DNA from 2 places in the Companilactobacillus halodurans genome. Region 1 is predicted to be linked to the other one. Evidence: predicted binding sites of a transcription regulator. Region 1 holds the regulator's gene; the other holds the start of a gene.

The links. Region 1 encodes LexA, which represses DNA repair genes until DNA is damaged. Its sites were predicted from a motif close to CNAACANNTGTTNG; they were not measured.
Region 2: the regulator LexA is predicted to act here: its motif matches at 1,454-1,467, upstream of parE (DNA topoisomerase IV subunit B).

Annotation. Positions count from the first base shown of each region.
Region 1 covers NZ_VDFO01000008.1:10,741-20,428, forward strand. The annotation lists gene purL (phosphoribosylformylglycinamidine synthase subunit PurL) at 1-1,162, opposite strand, end outside; gene purQ (phosphoribosylformylglycinamidine synthase subunit PurQ) at 1,162-1,836, opposite strand; gene purS (phosphoribosylformylglycinamidine synthase subunit PurS) at 1,837-2,085, opposite strand; gene purC (phosphoribosylaminoimidazolesuccinocarboxamide synthase) at 2,099-2,812, opposite strand; gene purK (5-(carboxyamino)imidazole ribonucleotide synthase) at 2,816-3,946, opposite strand; gene purE (5-(carboxyamino)imidazole ribonucleotide mutase) at 3,939-4,421, opposite strand; gene FHL05_RS02940 (YneF family protein) at 4,715-4,936, opposite strand; gene FHL05_RS02945 (DUF896 domain-containing protein) at 4,999-5,241, opposite strand; gene lexA (transcriptional repressor LexA) at 5,336-5,959, shown strand; gene FHL05_RS02955 (3-phosphoglycerate dehydrogenase family protein) at 6,013-7,182, opposite strand; gene serC (3-phosphoserine/phosphohydroxythreonine transaminase) at 7,182-8,267, opposite strand; gene FHL05_RS02965 (histidine phosphatase family protein) at 8,594-9,211, shown strand.
Region 2 covers NZ_VDFO01000062.1:808-8,192, reverse strand. The annotation lists gene FHL05_RS11900 (hypothetical protein) at 102-563, opposite strand; gene plsY (glycerol-3-phosphate 1-O-acyltransferase PlsY) at 705-1,325, opposite strand; gene parE (DNA topoisomerase IV subunit B) at 1,535-3,535, shown strand; gene parC (DNA topoisomerase IV subunit A) at 3,546-5,990, shown strand; gene FHL05_RS11880 (LysR family transcriptional regulator) at 6,085-7,041, shown strand; gene FHL05_RS11875 (manganese-dependent inorganic pyrophosphatase) at 7,066-7,385, shown strand, end outside.

The DNA of each region.
Region 1 (9,688 bases):
GTTGTTTTTCTGCTCGATCATATTCAGGAACGTCTTCTGTCAAACTATCGACTGGAATATCAGTGACCAAAATATTTTGATGATAAATCTTATACTGCTTATCACTAGTTACTCGACCAATAATAACGGCATCTAATTCATAATTTTTAAAGAAACGAATAACCTCATCGCCAAATTCTGGCTTAACGCACAAGACCATTCTTTCTTGTGATTCTGAAAGCATCATTTCATAAGCCGTCATTTCAGTTTCACGTTGTGGCACTTTGTCTAAATTCAAAACTAGACCGCTGCCAGCTTTTGAAGCCATTTCAGCAGTTGAAGAAACTAATCCAGCTGCTCCCATGTCTTGAATTCCTAAGACCCAGTTTGGATGTTTCGCAATAATTTCGACACAGGCATCCATCAATAATTTTTCAATAAAAGGATTACCAACTTGAACGGCAGAACGTTGCTTATTCTTGGTATCTGTAAATTCGTCAGAAGCAAAAGTTGCACCATGAATTCCATCACGTCCAGTCTTTGCTCCAACATAGATGATTAAATTATTATCGCCGCTAGCAGTTCCTGGTTTGAAATCGACATTGTTCAATAAACCCACGCACATGGCGTTAACAAGTGGATTTTGTTCATAGCAATCTTCAAAAGAGATTTCGCCACCCACTGTTGGCAAACCAATACAATTTCCGTAACCACCGATTCCAGCAACTACTTCATTGACCAAGTGCTTCGTATGACCATTATTCATTGGTCCAAATTTCAAACTATTCAAAAGTGCAATTGGTTGAGCGCCCATTGAGAAAATATCTCTGATAATTCCACCAACACCTGTCGCTGCACCTTGATAAGGTTCAACAGCTGATGGGTGATTGTGACTTTCAGCCTTGAAAACGACCGCTTGGTTATCGCCAATATCAAGAATCCCAGCATCCTCACCAGGACCTGCTAGAACGCGGCTGCTCTTATTAGGCATTTTTCGTAAAACCTTTTTCGAGTTCTTATAAGAACAGTGTTCACTCCACATAACTGAGTAGAGACCAGTTTCAGTGTAATTGGGTAATCTTTGAAGGATTTTTTCACTGATTAAGTCATATTCAGAGTCTGTTAAGCCCCATTGTTGATATAATTTTTGGTCTTTGATTTGTTTTGGAGTAGGTTCAGCCATTAATTATTCACCTTTACTTGATAATTGATAATCGATTGGAAAAGTTTTAAGCCATCGTCAGAACCAAGAATTTTTTCGATTGCTCGTTCTGGGTGAGGCATCATTCCTAAAACATTCTTTTGCTTATTCAAAACCCCAGCAATTTGGTCGACGGAGCCATTAACATTGTCGCCATATTGAAAGGCAATTTGATTATTTTCTTTCAATTCTTTTAAAGTAGCTTCATCGCAATAATAACGACCTTCACCATGAGCTACGGGAATTCTGATTTTCTTACCAGCTTGATAAAGATTCGTAAATGGCGTCTGATCATTGATAACTTTCAAAGCGACTGTTTCACAGATAAAACGTCCTTGTTCGTTTTTAATCAAAGCCCCAGGAAGAAGTCCTAATTCAGTTAAAATTTGAAAACCATTGCAAACTCCGAAAACAACTTTTCCTTCATTTGCAAAACGAATAATTTCTTTCACGATTGGTGCATGAACTGCAATTGCACCGCTTCTTAAATAGTCGCCATAAGAAAAGCCACCTGGAATCAAAACACCATCAAAGCCTTCTAGGCTAGTCTTTCTGTAATCAACTAATTCAACTTCTTCTTTGATTCCGTCGCGAATGGCATAATATAAATCCATATCGCAATTAGAACCGGGAAAATTAATGACCGCAAACTTCATTTATTCTCCCTCCAAAATCTCATAACGATAAGTTTCCACGTTAGGATTGGCGAGTAAATCATCACAAATCAAATCAACATCTTTTTCCAAATTTGCGTAATCATTTTCAAATTTCAATTCAAAATATTTACCCATATGGACATCAGAGATTTGGTTGTAACCCATAGTTTGAATGGCAGACTTAATTGCCTCTCCTTGCGCGTCCAAAACAGATTCTTTCAAGGTAACGTAAACTTTAACTAATTTCATCTTCTTCTCCTAATTAATTTTCTTGCGATACTAAGCGATCCAAAACTTTTTGATAAGTTGTTACTAAATCTGCTTCATGCTTTCTGAAAACATCTTTGTCCATTGAATCGTGACTTTGTTTATCCCAAAGACGACAATTGTCAGGTGAAAATTCATCGACTAAAATAATTTCTGAACCAATTTTGCCAAATTCTAATTTAAAATCGACCAAATCAAAATTGCCTTGAGCAAAAAATGGAATCAACAACTGATTGATTTTTAAAGTTAATTCTTTGATATATTGAATGTCTTGTTTGTCAGCAATTTTCAAGGCGTGAATCTGTGATTCATTGATAAAGGGATCATCTAAAGCATCGCTCTTGTAATAAAATTCGATGATAGGTTCTTCTAAGTGCGTTCCAGTTTCGACATCGAATTTCTTAGCAAAACTTCCAGCTGTAATATTTCTTAAAACGACTTCCAGAGGAAAGACTTCAGTTTTTTTAACCAATTGTTCATGATCTGAAACATTTCTTACTAAATGAGTTTTGATGCCATTTTTAATTAAATAATCAAAAACTAAACTTGATATTTTGCAGTTCAAAACGCCCTTGCCTGGTTCAAGTTCTTTTTTCTTACCATTAAAAGCAGTAGCTTGGTCTTTATAAACCATCAAAACTTCATCAGCCTGTTTTGCTTGGTAGACGTTCTTGGCTTTTCCTTCATAGAGCAACTTCTCATCAGTCATAATTTACACTCTCCAAATTGGATTATTTTCGATAGCTTGTTTTGCTTGTGTTAAATTGTCGCTTAAAACTGTGATATGTCCCATCTTACGATTTTCTTTAATGGCATCTTTTCCATAATCATGGAAGTTCCATTCCGGATGCAAATTCAATTCAGCTTTCGCATTTTCTAAGTGCTGTCCTAATAAATTAACCATTAAAGCTGGTTTAAATAGTTCGACCTCAGGCATTGGTAAGTTGCAGACGCCTCTGATATGGCTATTGAATTGTGAAATATTGCAAGCTTCAATCGTTAAATGACCGGAATTATGTGGTCGCGGTGCAATTTCATTAACAAACACTTCATCGTCATCTGAAACAAAAAATTCAATACACATCGTACCCACTAGTTCCAATTCCTTAGCCAAAGTCTCGCCAACTTGGTAAATGTGTTGACTGGCTTGTTCGCTCAATTGAGCTGGGCAAGTACTGAGGTGCAAAATATTGTGACGATGAACATTTTCAATAATGGGAAAAATTGAAGTTTGACCATCACTATTAGCAGAAACTACAACTGAAACTTCTTTTTTCAAATTGATCTTCTTCTCTAACATGCATGGACCTTGCATCAACAATTCTTCAATATCGGCATAACAAACGTCATCTGGATCTTCGATTAGTATTTGACCTTTCCCATCATAGCCGCCTCTAATGGTCTTTAAGATTACGGGAGCAGTTAATTTTTCGATGCCTCGATGATATTCGAAGATATTTTTAATTACGACGTGAGGAACAGTTTGAAAGCCGCTTTGTTCAATAAAATCTTTCTCAGAAACACGGTTTTGCGTCACGCTTAAAGCTTTGGTACCTTGAGGAACTTGAGTATATTTTTTAACTTCATTAATTGCTTTAGCATCAACGTTTTCAAACTCATATGTCAAGACATCGCAACGCTTAGCTAGTTCAATCAATTTTTCTAAATCGTCATAATTGGCGACAATCTGGTCGTCAGAAACTTGGGCAGCGGAACAATTCTCTTGAGGATCAAGAATAATAACTTTATAACCCATAGCTTTAGCTTCAAAAGCCATCATCTGACCTAATTGACCGCCACCGATAATTCCAATCGTGGAATTAGGCAATATGCTTTTAGTCAAGATTTTTCCCACTTTCCAGTGACTTATCGTGCATTTGTTGCTGATAATCAACTAAGGATTTTTGATAAGCTTCATTTTTCAAAGCACAAATTTTTGTAGCAAGAATCGCGGCATTCTTCGCCCCTGCCTCACCAATCGAAACTGTTGCTACTGGAACTCCAGCTGGCATTTGAACAATTGATAATAATGAATCCATTCCTTTTAAATATTTAGAAGGAACCGGAACTCCAATTACAGGTAAGACTGTCGAAGAAGCAATCATCCCCGGCAAATGCGCTGCCCCACCAGCACCAGCAATAATTACCTGGAAATCATCCACAGCTTTTTTTGCAAAATCTAACATTTCTTGAGGCATTCGATGTGCTGAAATAACTTTGGTTTGGTGACTTACACCCAACTCATCCAAGACATCGATCGTGTTTTGCATAACTTTTAAATCAGAAATCGAGCCCATTACGATTGCGACATCACTCATTAAAAATTCCACCTTTCTTGCTTTGGTATTCAAAGTTTACCAAGATATGCGTTAGGTTTCAACGGTAAATACGAATTTTATACTTTTATTTTTAATAATTATTCGTACTTATCGGTTTCATTTGTAATTTAATTTAAATAATACAGTTTAAAGTTCGGAATTAATTAATGATTTAATATAAAGATATTCTCCTGATTTATGCAAAAAAAAAAAGGACTTAAAAATCGTTATACGATTTTTAAGTCCTTTTCAATTTAAGAAAATAATCAAAAACTATTATCCTAAATAATATCTTACTTGTTCTTCTTTTGTGAATTCTTCATGGTACTCATCAATTGATTAAGTTTCTTCTGTGATGGTTTTTGTCCCATTTGAGCCATCATTTGCTTAATCATATCCGCACTGATTGGTGGGTTATCTTGGAAGTATTTCTTCATGTACCATCTGGCAGCGAAGAAACCACCAACTAAACCAACCAATAGAGCTAAAATACCAACGACTATAGTTGTTCCCATTTATGTTTCACCCTTTCCATACATCTATTAATATTACAAAAAAAACTCCCTAATTGAAAGCCTTAATCGTCACGTAATCCCTTTTTGCGTTGAATTTCGCGAACTTTTTCCGGAGTAACTTCTTCCCCCTCTTTATTATAAACTCTCAACATTTCTAATCGAGACTTAAAACTTGCACGGAAATTCTTGAGGTATTCCTTACGCAATTGAGCTTGTTGGTCCTCTTCTTCTTTAGTAATAGTACCAGCTTTAGCCTTGTGAGCTAGTTCGTTAATCTTCTTTAACAACTCATCTTGTTCGTTCATAACTTTGTCTCTCCTCATTACATCGAACACTTGTTTGAACTTGTATTCAAATTTTGATACAATCTATTTAAGATATTAACAATGAGGTGTTCTAATGTCAAAAGCTGAAGGCTCTAAACAGTCAAAAATTTTACAATGCATTTATGATTATTTAGATGAACATGGATATCCGCCAACTGTAAGAGAGATTTGCGAAGCCGTAGATTTATCTTCAACATCAACGGTTCATGGTCACCTATCTCGTCTTGAAAAAAAAGGATTCATTCAACGTGACCCTACCAAGCCTCGAGCAATCGAGTTAACTGGTGCCGGTCTAAACTCTATTGGAATCAAGTCAAAACAAATCCCTATCTTGGGTGCTGTTGCCGCTGGTCAACCAATTACCGCTGAAAGAAACCCTGACGGTTATTTCCCAATTCCACCTGACTTGAATCGTGATTCTGGCGAATTGTTCATGCTTGAGATTCACGGTGAAAGTATGATCAATGCTGGAATTTACGATGGCGATCACGTCATCGTCCATGAGCAAAATTTTGCCAATAACGGCGAAATCATTATTGCAATGACTGAAGACATCGAAGCAACATGTAAGAGATTTTATCAAGAACACGGTCATTATCGCCTTCAACCAGAAAATGATACCATGGATCCAATCATTTTGGATAATGTTGAAATTCTCGGCAAAGTTGTTGGCTTATACCGTTCACAAATTTTTTAAAACTATCAAAAGATTGCTGATTGAAAAGTTAGCAATCTTTTTTTTCGTATTTTTTACTGATGCTTAATTATACGAACACGATAAACTTCTGTAACCGACTCTAAAGCATTTTTCAATTCGTCGATATCATTTGTTTTTAAATTGTCAACATCAACAATCGTATAAGCAATTTCTCCTTTTGCTGCATTACTCATATTCTCTATATTGATTTTTTTATTGGCGATTTGGGTACTGATCTGACCAACCATATTAGGAATATTTTGATGAATCACCGTAATTCTAAATTCTGTTTCAAATGGAACTTCAAGATTCGGCAAGTTGACGCAATGTTTAGTATCCCCTGATTCCAAATAATCCATTACCGTTTTTGCTCCTTGAGTGGCACCATTAGATTCAGCTTCAATTGTTGAACCTCCAATATGAGGCGTGATTGTAATCGAAGAATTTCCTGCAATCAAAGGTTCTCCAAAATCAGTACAGTAATGACTGATTTTTTGATGACGAAGTGCTTTTACAACTGCTTTATTATTAATTATCCCTAATCTTGAATAATTAAATAAAATGACATTTTCCTTCATTTCATCGATTTCTTTAGTCCCAATTAAATCGATTGTTGCATCATTTTTGGGTACGTGAACAGTCACAAAATCAGCATTTTGAACAGCTTTTTTTATCGAATCGACTCGCCTAACTTTATTATCAATTCGCCAGGCTCCATTAGTAGATAAATAAGGATCAAAACCAATGACCTTCATTCCTAATTGCATGGCTGCATTTGCCACCAATGATCCAACATGACCCAGACCAATCACAGCTAACTTTTTTGCAGCCAATTCACTGCCGTTGAATTTGGTCTTATCTTTTTCGGTTCTTTGTGAAATATCCGCTTGAGCATGGGCTATTGAATATTCATTTGCTGAAAAAAGATTTCTAGTGGTAGCAATCATCAAGGAAATCACCAATTCTTTAACTGCATTTGCATTGCTGCCTGGTGTATTAAAAACAGCTATTCCTTTTTTAGTTGCTTGTTTCAAAGGAACATTGTTAACTCCAGCACCAGCTCTAACAATGGCTTTTAAGTTCTGAGGCAAATTTTGATTCAATAAGTTAACCGAACGAATCAAATAAGCATCAGGATTATCTGTTTGATTGATTTGAAAATCATCTGTAAAAATTTCTAAACCACTTTTGGCAATCGCATTAAAAGTTTTAACTTGATACATTAGTGTTTCCCCCAATAATCTTTTTCAAATTTTCCTAAAAAGCTGACCAACTTTTCAACTCCTGCATAAGGCATAGCATTGTACAAGCTGGCTCGCATTCCACCGACTAATCGATGACCTTTAATATTTAAAAGTCCATAATCTTTTGCTTGGGCTATCAATTGACTATTGATTGACTTATCACCAGTTACAAAAACAACATTTGTTAAAGAACGGTCTGCTTTTTTCACAGGTGCTGTAAAAAGTTTTGATTCATCCAAAAAATCGTATAACAAATTAGATTTTTTCTGATTACGCTTTTGCATTTCCAAAACTCCACCTTGTTGCTTCAACCATCGTAAAACTAATCCAGCAACATAAATTGCAAAAACTGGTGGCGTATTGAACATGGAATTTTTTTGAGAAAAAAGTTGATAATCTAACATACTTGGCAAATTTTTAGCATGAGCAAATAAATCATTTTTGACGATTACAACGGTTAAACCAGCTATTCCAAGGTTTTTTTGAGCTCCTGCCATTACTAATCCAAAATCCGTAATTTGATATTTTTGTCCAAGAAAATTAGATGACATATCAGCTACCACAGGAGTCTGTCCTATTTGGGGAATTTTTTTATAAGCTGTCCCTTCAATCGTATTATTAGTTGTAATGTGTAGATAATCGTACTCATCTTGAGGAAAATCACTCAAAGTTGGCAATCTTGAATAATGGTTCTTTTTTGTAGAAGCTAAAATATCAACCGTAGTTTTGACTTTCTTAGCTTCTTCCATCGCTCTAATTGCCCAGTGACCACTATCTAATAGAGCAATTCGATGATATTTTATTGCTAAATTTAATGGTGCAGCACTAAATTGCAAGGTACAGCCACCCTGAAAAAAGAGCACACTATAATTATCAGGAATCTGTAATAAACCTCGTAAATCTTGTTGAGCTTGTTGAATAATTTCTTCAAACAATTCTGATCGATGAGAGATTTCCATAACACTCATTCCAGAATTTTTATAGGATGGCAAATCATCTTTAATTTGTTGAATCACTGAGTTGGGCAAAGTCGCTGGCCCTGCTGAAAAATTGTATACTTCCATATTCAAAAGCTCCTTTTAAATTAAAATAAAAATCCCCACAGACAATATTCTGTGAGGATTATTAATTCTAATTTTTAGAAACCTCACAGATGTAATTGTCTTACATACATGAGGTTTATTGTGTCAGTTAATAAGCCTACATGTATAACGTGTAGACTTGGAGGAGACTGTTAAATTATTAATATTAAATTTTATCATATTAAAATACCTCCAATTAACTTAAAGACACTTTAACATTTCATTTTTAATTGTCAACTATCAATGGAGTAAATATTGTATAATTTGCTTAATGTATTCATTGTAAAAACAACTTAAGAGGAATAAAAATGACAGAATTTTATTTTATTCGTCACGGACAGACTAAAGCCAACGTGATGAAGATGAAACAAGGAACTATCAACACAGAAATCACTTATCTTAATGAAAATGGTCAAAAGCAAGCTCAAAAATTAGCCGACAACTTTGATATCAGTTTTGCCGACCGTGTAATTTCTAGTCCATTAGAGAGAACTAAGCAAACGACAGCTATTTTGAACCAATCAGCTCACCTGCCAGTCAGTTACGATAAGCGCTTAGTGGAGATTTCTTACGGCCAATGGGATGGTCAAAAAAATGCTGATCTTAGAAAAATCCATCCCGATGCTTATAACGACTATCTCAATGATGTCTTACCAATGTATGTTAAATATGCTACCGATGGTGAGACTTTTGATGATGTTATCAAACGAGTCGATGAATTCATTAAAGAAATGGCCAATAAATATCCTAATGAGAAAATAATTTGTGTTACGCATGGTTTTACTGTTAAGGCGGCAGCTTTAGATATTTTACAGCCTAAAGATGTGATGGCCTTACCAGAACCGCGCAACACCAGTATTTCCAAAATCACCGTCTTACCTAAGACAAACGAATTTTACCTCGAATACTATAATCAATTGTATTGAAAATTTTGAAACATAACATATCTTTTCTTGCTTAAATCGAGTAAGAAAAGGTAATTAAAATCAAGGTATTTTTCATTTTAGTTAGTGTAATATGCCGTCCTCCATAGCAAAGCAAATTTGGCTGGAACGATGTGGGCACGACTTTAAGCCTTTGCCAAGATCAGGCAAAGTCTTAAAGCTCGGCCTTATTCTAAGCAATAAATTGCTAAGAATAATTTCACATCTGAGCCAATTTGCTTTGCTATTCCGGACTGGATAGTGGTTTTATTTTTAATATCTTAAAGCAAAAAGCACCTGTCTAGATAACAGTTTGTCGACTATCTAGATAGATGCTTATTTGATTTGGAATTACTTGAAATAAATAATGAATGACGTTATCCAATCGGCAGTGGCAGCTTTGTGAATGATCAGTACTGAAATTGTACTTAGCGATTTATCGATTCATGGAAGAGGTTGGTTACTTTAATAAAGGGACAT
Region 2 (7,385 bases), on a different contig from region 1:
AAATAAAGTTGATGGCAAAATACCTATCAACTTTATTTATCGTACAGCCAATAAAAGAGCCATAATATCCTTTAAATAGGTATTATGGCTCTTTTAGCGTTCTAATGGCGATGCATTGCTCGATACTGTGCTCGTGAAGGGTAATGGCTCGATTGATTTTGCATGGAAAAATTATTTTGTTGCGAAGTATTTTGAACCTTTTTTTGAATCGATTTATTTTTAATCACATGCCAAATTAAAAATCCAAATCCGATTAAGAATCCCAATATGATCCAGACTATCAAATCGCCAAAAAGTTTGTTAGCGTTAAAAATGGCGATAAATCCAAACAATCCTAAGATTATTGCATTGGCAATGTCTCCTCCTAAGCCTTGTTTGCTTTGGGTGGCTAAGTAAACAATTCCTGAGACCATATAAGCAATTGCCATTAAAATACCAGCACTGCCGCTAGTTGCGCCTTTATCAGCAAAGGCGTTGAGAATGCCGGCGGCCATACCTTGAAAACCAATGATAAAAGACAAGACAATCATCAAAATTCCAACTACCAGTTTAGTTGTTTTCATAATAAATCCTCCCAAGATATTTAATTGTCCGTGATTCATTGAAAGTAAGTATGTTGAATAGTAATCGCATACATTCTAACACCAAAAACATTTCCTTAAGTTAAAAAAAGACTGAGAATTTCTTCTCAGCCTTTTAATTGGTTATTTACTTTTTTCACGTTGTTGCTTTTTGTATCGTAATCCAATCGGAACTAAATTTTCTTGACCTTTAAGTAGGCGCTTGATGTTAGGAATATGGCGGAAATAAACGATGATAGTAACAATAACAGCGACGGTCGTCAAAATCCAGTCATGCAAAAAGAGACTAGCAATGGCAAAAAATAAGACGGTCGTTAAACTGGCAACGCTGACCATACTAGTTGTATAGACGATGGCTGCTAAAAAGATAAAACAGAGGGTAAATAAAAGTGGATTGTAGGCTAAAAGAATCCCAGCACTAGTAGCGACCGCTTTGCCACCTCTGAATTTCAAGAAAATTGAATAGCAGTGTCCAATTACGGCACAGATGCCGACAAATAAGACCCAATGCCGATCCAAATTAAAGAAGACTGGCATCAAGGCGCCTAAAGTTCCTTTTAAGATATCGATAATCAAAACAACAGTCCCGGCAAATTTTCCGAAGACTCGGTAAGCATTTGTAGTTCCAACATTACCGCTGCCGTAATCAAAAATATTTTTATGGAAAAAAGTTTTTCCGACAAGATAAGCGGTTGGAAATGACCCAATTAGATAGGCCAAAATTGCACAAATGAGAAGTTTCATTAAAAAATCACTCTCTCAGCTTTATTTTTTGGTATATTGTAACTCTATGGTGTTTTAAATAAAATTATAAATACCAACCTAGACATTATCCACTATTTCGGGGAAAAATAAAAGATTTCTCTTGAATACGAACACATATTCGTATATCGTGAATAGTGTTATAATACTAGAATATTGAATTAGCATTAAATGAAAAAGGAATGATATAAATGCCAAAGTCATCTTATGATGATTCGTCGATTCAAATCCTTGAAGGATTAGAAGCCGTACGGAAAAGACCTGGTATGTACATTGGGTCCACTGATACACGCGGACTACATCACTTGGTCTATGAAATTGTTGATAACGCAGTTGATGAGGCCTTATCCGGTTTTGGTAAGGAAATCAATGTGACAATCAACAAAGATAGCAGCGTTACTGTAGTTGACCACGGACGTGGGATGCCAACAGGGATGCATGCTTCTGGAAAACCAACGATTGAGGTTATTTTGACAGTGCTGCACGCTGGAGGTAAGTTCTCTGAGAACAGCTATAAAACTTCCGGTGGATTGCACGGTGTTGGTTCATCAGTTGTTAACGCTTTGTCTGAATGGATGACAGTTCGTGTTGTTCGTGATCACAAAGTTTATCAAGAACGCTTTGAAAATGGTGGTCATCCAGTTGGGACTCTTAAAAAGACGGGTTCCACAAAAGAGGGCAGCGGAACAACGATTAGTTTCAAGCCCGACGCCTCAATTTTCCAAACAATTAAATTTAATTACGACACATTAGCAGAAAGACTTAGAGAATCAGCCTTTTTGCTCAAGGGTGTTAAATTCACTATTACGGATAAACGTGGTGAAGAAGTTCGCGAGGATGTTTTCCATTACGAAGATGGAATCCAATCTTTTGTTAAGTATCTCAACGAAGGAAAAGATACTCTCGGTGGAATCTTTTATATCGAAGGTACCAATTCTGAAATCGAAATTGAATTTTCTGGTCAATACAATGACGGTTATTCCGAAAACATTATTTCATTCGTCAACAATGTTCGGACTGCTGATGGTGGGACGCATGAAGCCGGAATGAAGTCAGGTTTGACAAAGGCTTTCAATGATTACGCTCGAAAGGTCGGCTTGTTAAAAGAAAATAGCAAGAACCTTGAAGGTAGCGATGTTCGTGAAGGCTTGTCAGCAATTATCTCTGTTCGTATTCCTGAAGAGATTTTACAATTCGAAGGTCAAACTAAAGGAAAACTGGGAACTCCACAAGCACGTGGTGCAGTTGACCAATTAGTTTATGAACAAATGAGTTTTTACTTGATGGAAAATGGCGAGCAGGCTCAGACATTAGTTAAAAAAGCCTTAAGAGCTCGTGAAGCTCGAAATGCAGCCAGAAAAGCTCGTGAGAGTACTCGTAATGGCAAGAAGAGCAAAAAGGGCGATGGTTTATTATCTGGTAAGCTGACGCCTGCTCAATCGAAGAATGCTGCTAAAAACGAATTGTTCCTAGTCGAAGGTGATTCTGCTGGTGGTTCTGCTAAGCAGGGACGTGATCGCAAGTTCCAAGCTATTTTGCCATTACGTGGAAAAGTCTTGAATACTCAAAAGGCTAAACTTGAAGATATTTATAAAAACGAAGAAATCAATACCATGATCTACACAATTGGTGCAGGCGTTGGAGCAGATTTCAAATTGGAAGATCGTAATTACGATAAAATTATTATTATGACCGATGCCGATGATGATGGTTCCCATATTCAAATTTTACTTTTGACTTTCTTTTATCGTTATATGAGACCGCTAGTTGAGGCAGGACATGTTTATATTGCCCTATCGCCACTTTACAAATTGCAAAAGGGTAAAGGTGCTAAAACAAAGATCGAATATGCTTGGACTCCTGATGAGTTGCAAGAAGCTATCGATAAAATGGGCAAAGGTTATGAATTGCAACGATTCAAAGGACTTGGTGAAATGAATGCTGACCAACTTTGGAAGACAACTATGGATCCAAAGAATCGTATCTTAATCAGAGTTAACATTGATGATGCTGCCTTAGCAGAACGTCGTGTAACTACATTAATGGGCGATAAGGTAAAACCAAGGCGTGATTGGATTGAAAGCAATGTTCGTTTCAACGGTACCGAAGAAGGAGACCATATCTTGGAAAACGTTGAAGAGACTGATCCAATCGATAAAAAAATCGTTGACGATTTATTGAATAAGGAATAGGTGATAAATAGTGACTGAAAATTCTCCTAAAATTCAAGATATCTCGCTCGAAAAAATCATGGGAGATCGATTTGCGAGATATTCAAAATCAATTATTCAAGAAAGAGCTTTACCTGATATTCGTGACGGTTTAAAACCGGTTCAGCGAAGAATTCTGTATTCGATGTTTCTTGATGGCAATACTTATGACAAGGGTTTTCGTAAATCTGCGAAGGGTGTCGGAAATGTCATGGGTAACTTTCACCCTCATGGTGATTCGTCTATTTATGAGGCAATGGTTCGACTATCTCAAGATTGGAAATTACGTGAACCGCTAATTGAAATGCACGGTAACAATGGTTCAATGGATGGCGATCCACCAGCTGCGATGCGTTATACTGAAGCTCGTTTGAGCAAGATTTCGGCGGAAATGTTGCGTGATATCAATAAAGATACAGTTGACGAAGAGTGGAATTTCGATGACACGCAAAAAGAACCTAAGGTTCTTCCTGCTAGATTTCCTAATCTTTTGGTCAACGGTGCAACTGGTATTTCAGCGGGTTATGCAACGGAGATTCCACCACACAACTTGACTGAAGTTATCGATGCAACTATCAAAATGATTGAAAAACCGGATATTACCTTAGACGAATTAATGCAAATCGTTAAAGGGCCAGATTTCCCAACCGGCGGTATCTTGCAAGGTAAATCAGGTATCAGGGATGCTTATAAGACTGGACGAGGTAAAGTTTACTTACGTTCCAAGACTTCTATCGAAGAATTGCGTGGTCATAAATCACAAATTGTGATTACCGAGATACCTTATGAAGTGAACAAAGCCCAGTTAGTCAAGAAAATGGATGAAGTTAGAGTCTTAAAGAAAGTCGATGGCATTGCAGAAGTTCGTGATGAAAGTGACCGTCAAGGTTTGTCGATCGTAGTTGAATTAAAGCGTGATGTCGATGCTAATGGTATTTTAAATTACTTGTTTAAAAATACTGATTTACAAGTTTCTTATAACTTTAACATGGTTGCCATTGCTGACATGCGTCCTCAGCAGGTCGGTTTGGTTCAAATCCTGAAGGAATACCTGGAACATCAAAAAGACGTCGTCTTACGTCGCAGCGAGTTCGATCGGACTAAAGCTAAGAAGCGTTTGCACATCGTTGAAGGCTTAATCAAGGCCCTTTCGATTCTTGATAAGGTAATTAAGACTATTCGTAGCAGTAAGAATAAATCTGATGCTAAGAATAATTTGATTAAAAATTATCAATTCAGCGACGAACAAGCTGAGGCTATTGTTTCATTGCAGTTATATCGTTTAACTAATACCGATGTAACTGACTTGGAAAAAGAAGATAAAGAATTAAAACAACAAATTAAAAAACTTGATAAAATTATTAGTGACCCTAAGACTTTAATGTCAGTTATTAAAAAAGAATTGCTAGAAGTTCGTAAGAATTATGGCGATAGTCGTCGTACTAAGATTGAAGATAAGGTTTCAGAGATTGAAGTCGATACAAGCGTCTTAGTTGCCAGTGAGGATGTTCGTTTATTGGTCAGCCATGACGGCTATGTTAAACGCAGCAGTCTTCGTTCTTATCAAGCATCGACTGCGGATGATAATGGCTTAAAAGATGCCGATTATCCAATTGCAGATGAAAATGTCAATACCTTAGATCATGTCTTTATCTTTACCGATAAAGGAAATCTGATTTATCGACAAGTCTTTGAAATTGAAGATAGTCGTTGGAAAGATACTGGATCTCATTTGTCGCAAGTAATCGGCTTAGATAGCGATGAATCGATTTTAAGGACCTTTGTCTTTAAAGATTTAAAAGAGACTGGTAATTTCTTGATTGGTACGAGTGAAAATTATGTTAAGCAAGTTTCTTTCAAAGATTTGTTGCCAGGTCGGACTTATAAATCTCGAGCTTCAAAATATGCCAAATTAAAGACTGATGGGGCTCGAGTCTTAGATGTTTACTATGTTGAACCTGATTCTTTAGATTTGATTTATGTCTTTACCAAAAATTCATACGCTTCAGCCTTTCCTGTCAGCGAAGTACCAGAAGTCAGTGGCAAGGCTATTGGCGTTAAATTCGTCAGTCTAAAAGATGATGATGAATTAGCTGGTTATTTCTTGAGCCAAGATGAAAATGAGAAGATAGTTATTTTGACGCAACGTGGTTCATACAAACAGATGAAATTGTCAGAAATTCCGGTAACTAGTCGAGCTCGTCGTGGAGTTTTGACCTTGCGTGAATTGAAACGTCAGCCACATCGAATTTGTTTAGTAACGAATCTTTTGAATCAAGAGGAAATTTCAATTGTGACTGATTCTAATAACGAAATTAAAATTGATCGAGCAAGTCACCAAAGTACTGATCGATATTCAAATGGATCATTTGTTATGGATCCGAAGAGCGATGGCGAACCAATCAGATTTGTGAAAAAAATTGCTGAAAAGAAGTAATATCAACAGCATAGTTTAACTTTATATAGTATGATTATCTTATTGAATATATTAATTTTTACTTTCACAAATACTTAGGAGGATTCTTTTATTGCTGGACGAAAAATCGAGAAGAGTCTTTAGTTCCAAAGCATTGAATTACTTTGATGAATTGACTAAAAATATGAGTTACACGAAGACAGCACAATTGCTGGGGATTACTCAACCAGCTTTGACGCAACAAATCAAAAAAATTGAAAAAGTCGTGGGAGCACCATTGTTTTACAGCGTTGGCAAAAAGATTTATTTGACCGATGCTGGGACGTCGCTTTTAAAAACGACCCATCAGATTTTTGATCTGATCAATGGCGTCACTGACCAAATTCAACAAGAGTCATCGGAAAAAACTGGTACAATAAGTATTGGTTTATTATCGACGGCTGAGTCGATGGTCATTGAAGATTTTATTGTTGAATATAATCGAATCAATCCAAATGTCATCATTGATTTGAATCTTTTGACGAGAAAAGAACTCTGGGACAATATTCAAAATAATCAAATTGATTTAGCAATTATGTATTTACCTGATAAGAATATTAAGAGTTGGAAAATTTATAAGTCGAAGAAGATTTTCAGTGATAATATTATGTTGATTCATGGCGATGAAAAACTTAACAAGAAAAAATCTGTCCGTTATAAGGATGCCATCGCTAAACCTTGGGCAACTTATTTGGAGACATATTACTTTGCAGAATTGTTGAGAGAGAGATTCAGGGATGCTTTAGTAGATGACCCTAAGGTCATTGCTAGATTTTCATCCCCTTATCAACTCTTGAAGTTTGCTCAAGAATCAGACGATGTTTATACGATTTTACCGTTAAGCTTTTGCATTGCTCATCAAGAGATGTTTAAACTTTATCAAACACCACTTGAACCAGCCATATCAAGTGATTTATCATTTGTATATCGAGAAGATAAAGAAAAGATACCACGGATTCAAGAATTCTTGACAGAATGGGATAATTTCTTAAATGAGATGAGTTATATCGATCGTCTCAAATCTTCAAGATAAATTATATAAAGGGGTATAGTACACATGCCAAAGGAAAAAGAATTAGTTTTTGGACACAAAAATCCTGATACAGATGCTGTTTCAGCAGCAGTTGCTTATTCATATTTGCAAAATCAATTAGGTTATAACACTGAAGCTGTTGCTTTAGGCGAACCAAACTTGGAAACAAAGTTTGTTTATAACCACTTTGATGCTAAATATCCACGTATCATCTCAGCCATCAATGGTGAAGTTAAGAAAGTTATGCTCGTTGATCACAACGAAAAACAACAAAGCGTTCCTGATATTGACGATGTTCAAATCACACACGTTGTAGATCACCACAGAATCGCTAACTTTGAAAC